2 linked regions of the Azospirillum brasilense genome follow. The protein of the gene in region 2 interacts with the protein of the main gene of each other region in a pairwise test. Links are inferred from orthologs where the notes say so. Each region holds a gene or a part of one and is shown on either strand. Other genes may lie near its edges. The genes, in order: dnaA and AMK58_RS07370.

Evidence for each region.
Region 1: the proteins of AMK58_RS07370 (region 2) and dnaA interact in binary tests that used the Escherichia coli proteins (3 or more experiments, as listed by UniProt). The link is inferred for Azospirillum brasilense from one-to-one orthologs.

What each region holds. Positions count from the first base shown.
Region 1 is NZ_CP012914.1:186,637-189,910, reverse strand. Bases 149-3,107 are described here. They hold dnaA (chromosomal replication initiator protein DnaA), read right to left. Parts: upstream 2,421-3,107; coding sequence 876-2,420; downstream 149-875. Other genes in these bases: rpsT (30S ribosomal protein S20), read right to left, coding at 3,040-3,107; AMK58_RS00915 (extracellular solute-binding protein), read right to left, coding at 149-676. Also shown: more of AMK58_RS00915, read right to left, coding at 1-148; more of rpsT, read right to left, coding at 3,108-3,274. UniProt on the Escherichia coli protein: Plays an essential in the initiation and regulation of chromosomal replication. Binds in an ATP-dependent fashion to the origin of replication (oriC) to initiate formation of the DNA replication initiation complex once per cell cycle.
Region 2 is NZ_CP012914.1:1,603,635-1,606,835, reverse strand. The notes cover bases 52-2,937. They hold AMK58_RS07370 (replicative DNA helicase), read left to right. Parts: upstream 52-671; coding sequence 672-2,204; downstream 2,205-2,937. Other genes in these bases: alr (alanine racemase), read left to right, coding at 2,182-2,937; AMK58_RS07375 (SAM-dependent methyltransferase), read left to right, coding at 52-489. Outside these bases: more of AMK58_RS07375, read left to right, coding at 1-51; more of alr, read left to right, coding at 2,938-3,201. UniProt on the Escherichia coli protein: The main replicative DNA helicase, it participates in initiation and elongation during chromosome replication. Travels ahead of the DNA replisome, separating dsDNA into templates for DNA synthesis.

The sequences.
Region 1 (3,274 bases), 1.4 Mb from region 2 along the record:
ACTGCTCGCGGATCGGGTGGGGCAGCTTGCCCTGGCCTTCCAGCCACAGGCCGATGCCGATCAGGCCGGAATGGCCGCGCACCGTCACCTTGCCGGCGTGCTCCGGCTTCCACAGGTCGCCGTAGCTGGCCGTGCCGTAGGTCAGCGGCGCCTTGGCCTGATCGTAGGCGATGGCCTCCGTCCCCCAGTCGGCGGGGGCGAAGAAGCGCTTGCCGCCGACCACGCCGCCCATGGCGGCGGAGCCCTCGACCGCCGACTTCAGGCAGCCGTCCCATTTGACCTTCGACTCGTCCAGCGGCTGGACCAGCTCGAACTCCACATAGTTCGGCACGCGGTCCACCGTGGGGTGGATGATGTCGAAGCCGGCGCCGCCGGTGGCCTTGAGCTGGTTCAGCAGCTCGTCGTTGGTGCCGTATTCGGTCAGGCTGGCCTTGATGCCGGTCTTCTTCTCGAAGTCGGCCAGCATGTCCGGGCTGATGTAGCCGGCCCAGGAGAAGATCTTGACGCTGCCCGACGCGGCGCGACCCTCGCGCAGGATGAAGGGGCCGACCGCCGCGACGCCCGCGGCGGCGGCGGTCCCCTGGAGCAGCAGGCGGCGGGTGAAGCCCTTGGCGGCGCGCTGCGTCTCGGCGCTGGAGCGCTGTTCCAGGCTGGTGGTTTCCGGAACCTTGGTCATGGCACCTGCTCTCCCCTTTTCTTATTGGCCCGAAATCATGCCGGCCATGCCCATCGCGGGGCCGGCCGCGGGGCCGGTCCAGCCGGACTCCGCCGCAGCGGCAACTGTGCCGCGATATCCGGGCGCCGTCCATGGCTCAAGCGGGAGTGGGCGCAAACTTCATCGGCCTGTAACGGCCCGAGGGACCGCCTCGAAGCCGTCAGCTCTCCAGCATGCGGCGGAGAAGCTCGACGTCCTCGGCGAAGGCGGGGTCGGTGGTGCGCAACTCCTCCACCTTCTTCACCGCGTGCATCACGGTGGTGTGGTCGCGCCCGCCGAACTTGCGCCCGATCTCCGGCAGGGAGCGGGCGGTGAGCTGCTTGGCGAGATACATGGCGACCTGGCGCGGGCGGGCCACGGCGCGGGCGCGGCGGGCCGAATGCATGTCGGCGACGCGGATGTTGAAATGCTCCGCCACCCGCTTCTGGATCTCGTCGATGGTGACGCGGCGGTCGTTGGCGCGCAGCAGGTCGTGCAGCACCTCCTGCGTCGATTCCAGCGAGATGGCCCGCCCGACCAGCTCGGCGTGCGCGACGATGCGGTTCAGCGCCCCTTCCAGCTCGCGCACGTTGGACGTGATCTTGTGGGCGAGGAACTCCAGAACCTTCAGCGGGATGGCCGCGTTCAGCGCGTCCGCCTTGGCCTGCAGGATGCCCAGCCGCAGCTCGTAGGTGGTCGGGTGGATGTCCGCGACGAGGCCCCAGCCGAGGCGGGAGCGCAGCCGCTCCTCCATGCCTTCCAGGTCGGACGGGCTCTTGTCGGCGGAGATGATGACCTGACGGTTCTGGTCCACCAGCGCGTTGAAGGTGTGGAAGAACTCCTCCTGGGTGCTGTCCTTGCCGCTGATGAACTGCACGTCGTCGATCATCAGCACGTCCACCGAGCGGAACTGCTGCTTGAAGGCCATGGTGTCCTTGAAGCGCAGCGCCCGAATGAACTGGTACATGAACTTTTCCGCCGACAGGTAGATCACCTTGCGGTTCGGATCGTTCCGCCGGATCTGCCAGGCGATGGCGTGCATCAGGTGCGTCTTGCCGAGCCCGACCCCGCCGTAGAGGAACAGCGGGTTGAAGGTGACCGAGGTGGCGTCGGCGACGCGCCGGGCGGCGGCGTGGGCCAGCTCGTTCGGCTTGCCGACCACGAAATTCTCGAAGGTGAAGCGGGGGTCCAACGGCGCCGAGATGTCGGTCCGGTCCTCCAGCACCGAGGCGACCGCCGTGGGCGACTCGTCCGACGCGAAGGAGGGCGGTCCCGCCGAATAGGATGAGCCGATGTAGGAATTGGCCCCGTAGGAGGCGGCCCCATAGGGAGCGGATTGGCTGAGCGCCGCGGCCCGCGGGGCGGGCGCCTGGGGAACCGGGCCGCCGCCGCCGGCGCCGTCGGCCGGAGCGGAGTCGCGCGACGGCTCGCCCGCGTCCTCGTCCGGCATCAGCATGGACGGGGCGTTGGCGGAGGCGACCACGACGTCGATGGACAGGACGTCCGGATTCTCGCCGGCCCACAGGTTGCGGATGCGGTCGGCGTAGTGGGTCAGCACCCAGTCGCGCATGAAGCGGGTGGGCACGACGATGCGCACCTCCCCGCCGCGGATGCCGGCGAAGGAAAGCGGCTGCAGCCAGCTGCGGTAGGCGATCTCGCCCACCTCGTCCTTGAGGCGGCCCCGGATGCGGGCCCACTGCTGATCCAACGACGCGCCGACCGACATGCTTCCCCTACCCCGCTCCTTTCCCCCCGGACGGCCCCGCGCCGCAGGGGGCACCGTCCCGCCCGACTGAACCCGGACCCCTTAACTTAGGCCCCGCGCCTTCAAAACGTTCCTCTCCTGAAGACTCCAACAGTGGATGCCTCCCAACTGGGCGGCAATACTATCCCTTCGGCGAAGTTGGACTCCGCCTTAGCCACGTCGAGTTTTAAGAAAAGCATCGCTCCAGGAGCAACGGGTTGAGTCGAGCTTCTTGAGCGTCCCGCAGCGTTGCCCGCCGCTTTGAACGTCTCCGTCCTTTAGCAAACGGCGCGTGACATTAAAGGCAACATCAGTGCGCCATTCCCAACGGATCGAAAGTCTAATCAGCCGCCCTCGCCGTGGCAATAGGACAGAAAGCGAACGGTCCGGACTGCGGCAAAAATCACGCAACCCCTCCGAAACGCGCCCCTGCCCTCACGAAAGACCAGGACCGCCGGGAGCGAATCGCCGCCCAGCAGCCGCGATCCCCTGTCCCACCGGAGTTCTGCCGGAGGACTCGGAAAGAACGGAGACTGTACTTATCAAAAACGCAAAAAGCCGCGCCCAGACCTGGTGCGCGGCTTTATAACGCCGAGTAAACTCAGAGAGCCTTGATGCGGGCCGACAGGCGCGACAGCTTGCGCGACACGGTGTTCTTATGCAGAACGCCCTTGGAGGCTCCACGCATCATTTCCGGCTGCGCGGCCTTGAAAGCCTCAGCGGCTTCAGCCTTGTTGCCGGACGAGATCGCCGTCTCGACCTTCTTCACGAAGGTACGGATACGGCTGACGCGGTTACGGTTGATCTCCGTACGACGCGCGGTTTGACGAATGCGC
Region 2 (3,201 bases):
TTCGTCAAGCTGCGCGACCTGCTGGCCGAGGACGGGGTCGCGTTGCTTCATGCCATCGGCCGATCGGATGGACCGGGCTCAACCAACCCGTGGTTCCGCAAATACATCTTTCCCGGTGGCTACTCGCCCGCCCTGTCGGAGGTGATCCCGGCGGTGGAAAAGGCCGGGCTGTGGAACACCGACGTCGAGATTCTGCGCCTTCACTACGCCGAGACGCTGCGCCACTGGCGGGAGCGGTTCGCGGCACGGCGGGAAGATGCCCGCGCGATGTACGATGAGCGCTTCTGCCGGATGTGGGAGTTCTATCTGGCGGGGGCCGAGATCAGCTTCCGCTACCAGGGGCACATGGTTTTCCAGATGCAGATCGCCCGCTCGCTGGGAGCCGTTCCGCTCGTCCGCGATTACATGCAGCGCGCCGAAACGGCCTTGGCCGACGCCGTGCCCCGCCCCCTGCGCACCGGCCGGAACGTCGGTGCCAGCAACGCTTGACCAGAGGTGTCCGCGCCACATCGGCCCACAGGTTTTGCTCCGGCCCAAGCTCTTGATAGAACTTTTGAATTCCGCCTTACCCCCAGCTTTCACCGGCTGTGGGCAAAAGTTACTCACAGGAATGTGGGTATCCTTAACCCGATCGCACAGCTTTGCGTCCCGCCCTTTGCTAAAGTGCCGCCATGGATGACAAGACCACCCAGCTTTTCGAGCCGCGCCCCCTCGACGGCGGGCTGTCCCGTGCCGCTGCCGTGAAGCCGACGGCGGAATACCGCACGCCGCCGCACAACGAGGAGGCCGAACAGGCGCTGCTCGGCGCCATCCTGGTGAACAACAAGGCGTATGAGAAGGTCGGCGAGTTCCTGCGCGCCGAGCATTTCTACGACCCGGCGCACCAGCGCATCTTCTCGGCCATTGCCAAGATGGTGGAGCGCGGCCAGATCGCCAATCCGGTGACGCTGAAGGCCTATTTCGATAACGACGTCGAATTGGCACCGGATGGTGGCGCCGGCTATCTGGCGCAGCTCGCCGCCAACGTCGTGACGGTGGTCAACGCGGGCGATTACGGCAAGACGATCCACGACCTCTTCCTGCGGCGGCAGTTGATCGAGGTCGGCACCGACATGGTGAACGAGGCGTATCAGCACGACCTCGACATCGACGCCATGGACCAGATCGAGACGGCGGAAAAGCAGCTCTTCGACCTCGCCTCAACCGGGGACGTGCGCGGCGGCTTCGTCGCCTTCTCCGAGTCGCTGAAGGCGGCCATCGCCACGGCGGAGACGGCCTTCCGGCGGTCCAGCCACGTCACCGGCGTGACCACCGGCCTGCGCGACATGGACCGCAAGTTGGGTGGCCTGCACCCGTCGGACCTCATCATCCTCGCCGGGCGCCCCTCCATGGGCAAGACGGCGCTGGCCACCAACATCGCCTTCAACGCCGCCAAGGCGCACATGCGCACCAACGGCGGCGAGGGCGCGCCGGTCGGCTTTTTCTCGTTGGAAATGTCGGCCGAGCAGCTCGCCACCCGTATCCTTGCCGGCGAGGCCGAGGTGTCGGGCGACAAGATCCGCCGCGGCGAGATCAAGGACAGCGACTTCCCCAAATTCGTGGCGGCCAGCCAGGAACTCAGCCGTGTCCCCTTCTTCGTGGACGACACGCCGGCCCTGACCATCGCGGCGGTGCGCACCCGCTGCCGCCGGCTGAAGCGCACGCACGGTCTGGGCATGGTGGTGGTGGACTATCTCCAGCTCCTGCGCGGCGGCTCGACCAAGGGCAACGAGAACCGCGTGCAGGAGATCTCGGAGATCACCCGCGGCCTGAAGGCCATCGCCAAGGAATTGGAGGTGCCGGTGCTGGCGCTGTCCCAGCTCAGCCGCGCGGTGGAAATGCGCGAGGACAAACGGCCGCAGCTCGCCGACCTGCGCGAATCGGGCTCCATCGAGCAGGACGCCGACGTGGTGATGTTCGTTTACCGCGAACAGTACTATCTTGAGCGCGCCGAGCCGGCCCGCCGGCCGGAGGAGACGGAGGACAAGTACAACGACCGCTACGCCAACTGGCAGAAGCGCTACGCCGAGGTGCACAACACCGCGGAGGCGATCATCGCCAAGCAGCGCCACGGCCCGATCGGCAGCGTCCGCATGTTCTTCGACGGCCAGTTCACCAGATTCGGCGACCTCGACACGACCCATGACTTCGGCCCCACTGAGTGATCCGCTGGCACGCGCCGGCGCCGTTCTGACCATCGACCTCGGTGCGGTGGTCGCCAACTGGACGCAGCTCCGCGACCGGGTGGCGCCCGCCGAGTGCGCCGCCGTGGTCAAGGCGAACGCCTATGGCCTGGGAGTGCAGCGCGTCGTTCCGGCGCTCGCCGCTGCCGGCTGCCGGACCTTCGTGGTCGCCCAGTTCGATGAGGCCCTGGCGGTGCGCGCCGTGGCGCCGACGGAGGCCCGCGTGCTGTCGCTGGGCGGCCTGCCCGCTGGCACCGCACCCGACTTCACGGCCCACCGCATCCTTCCGGTTCTGAACCATCTGGGCGACATCGCCGCGTGGCAGGCCCACGCCAAGGCGCAGGGAACGGCCCTTCCCGCCGTCGTCCACATCGACACCGGCATGAACCGACTCGGGCTCGGCCCGGACGAGCTGGACACGCTGGTCGGGGACCTCTCCCGGCTGGAGGGGGTGGACGTCCAGGTGTGGATGACCCACCTTGCCTGCGCCGACGAAGACTCGGTGATGAACAGCCAGCAGCTCGGACGCTTCCGTTCGGCGATCGGGCGGCTTCCCACGGCCAAGGCGAGCTTCGCCAATTCCTCCGGGATCTTTCACGGAACGGCCTTCCATTTCGACCTCGTGCGGCCCGGCTGCGCACTCTACGGCGTCAACCCGACGCCCGCCGCGTCGAACCCGATGCGGGACACCATCCGGCTCGACGCCCGGCTGCTTCAGGTGCGCAACGTTGACAGCCCTATGACCGTTGGCTACGGTGCCACGCACCGCGTTGCGGCGAGAGGAAAAATCGCAACCATCGCAGTGGGTTATGCCGACGGATATCTGCGCTCGCTCAGCGGGCGCGGCCATGTCTTCGTCAACGGCGTGGCCGCTCCGGTGGTTGGGCGTGTTTCGATGGATCTGGTGACGGTGGATGTCAGCCACCTTCCCGACGAGGCGGTGACGCCCGGCGGGCTGGTGGAGCTGATCGGCCCGAAC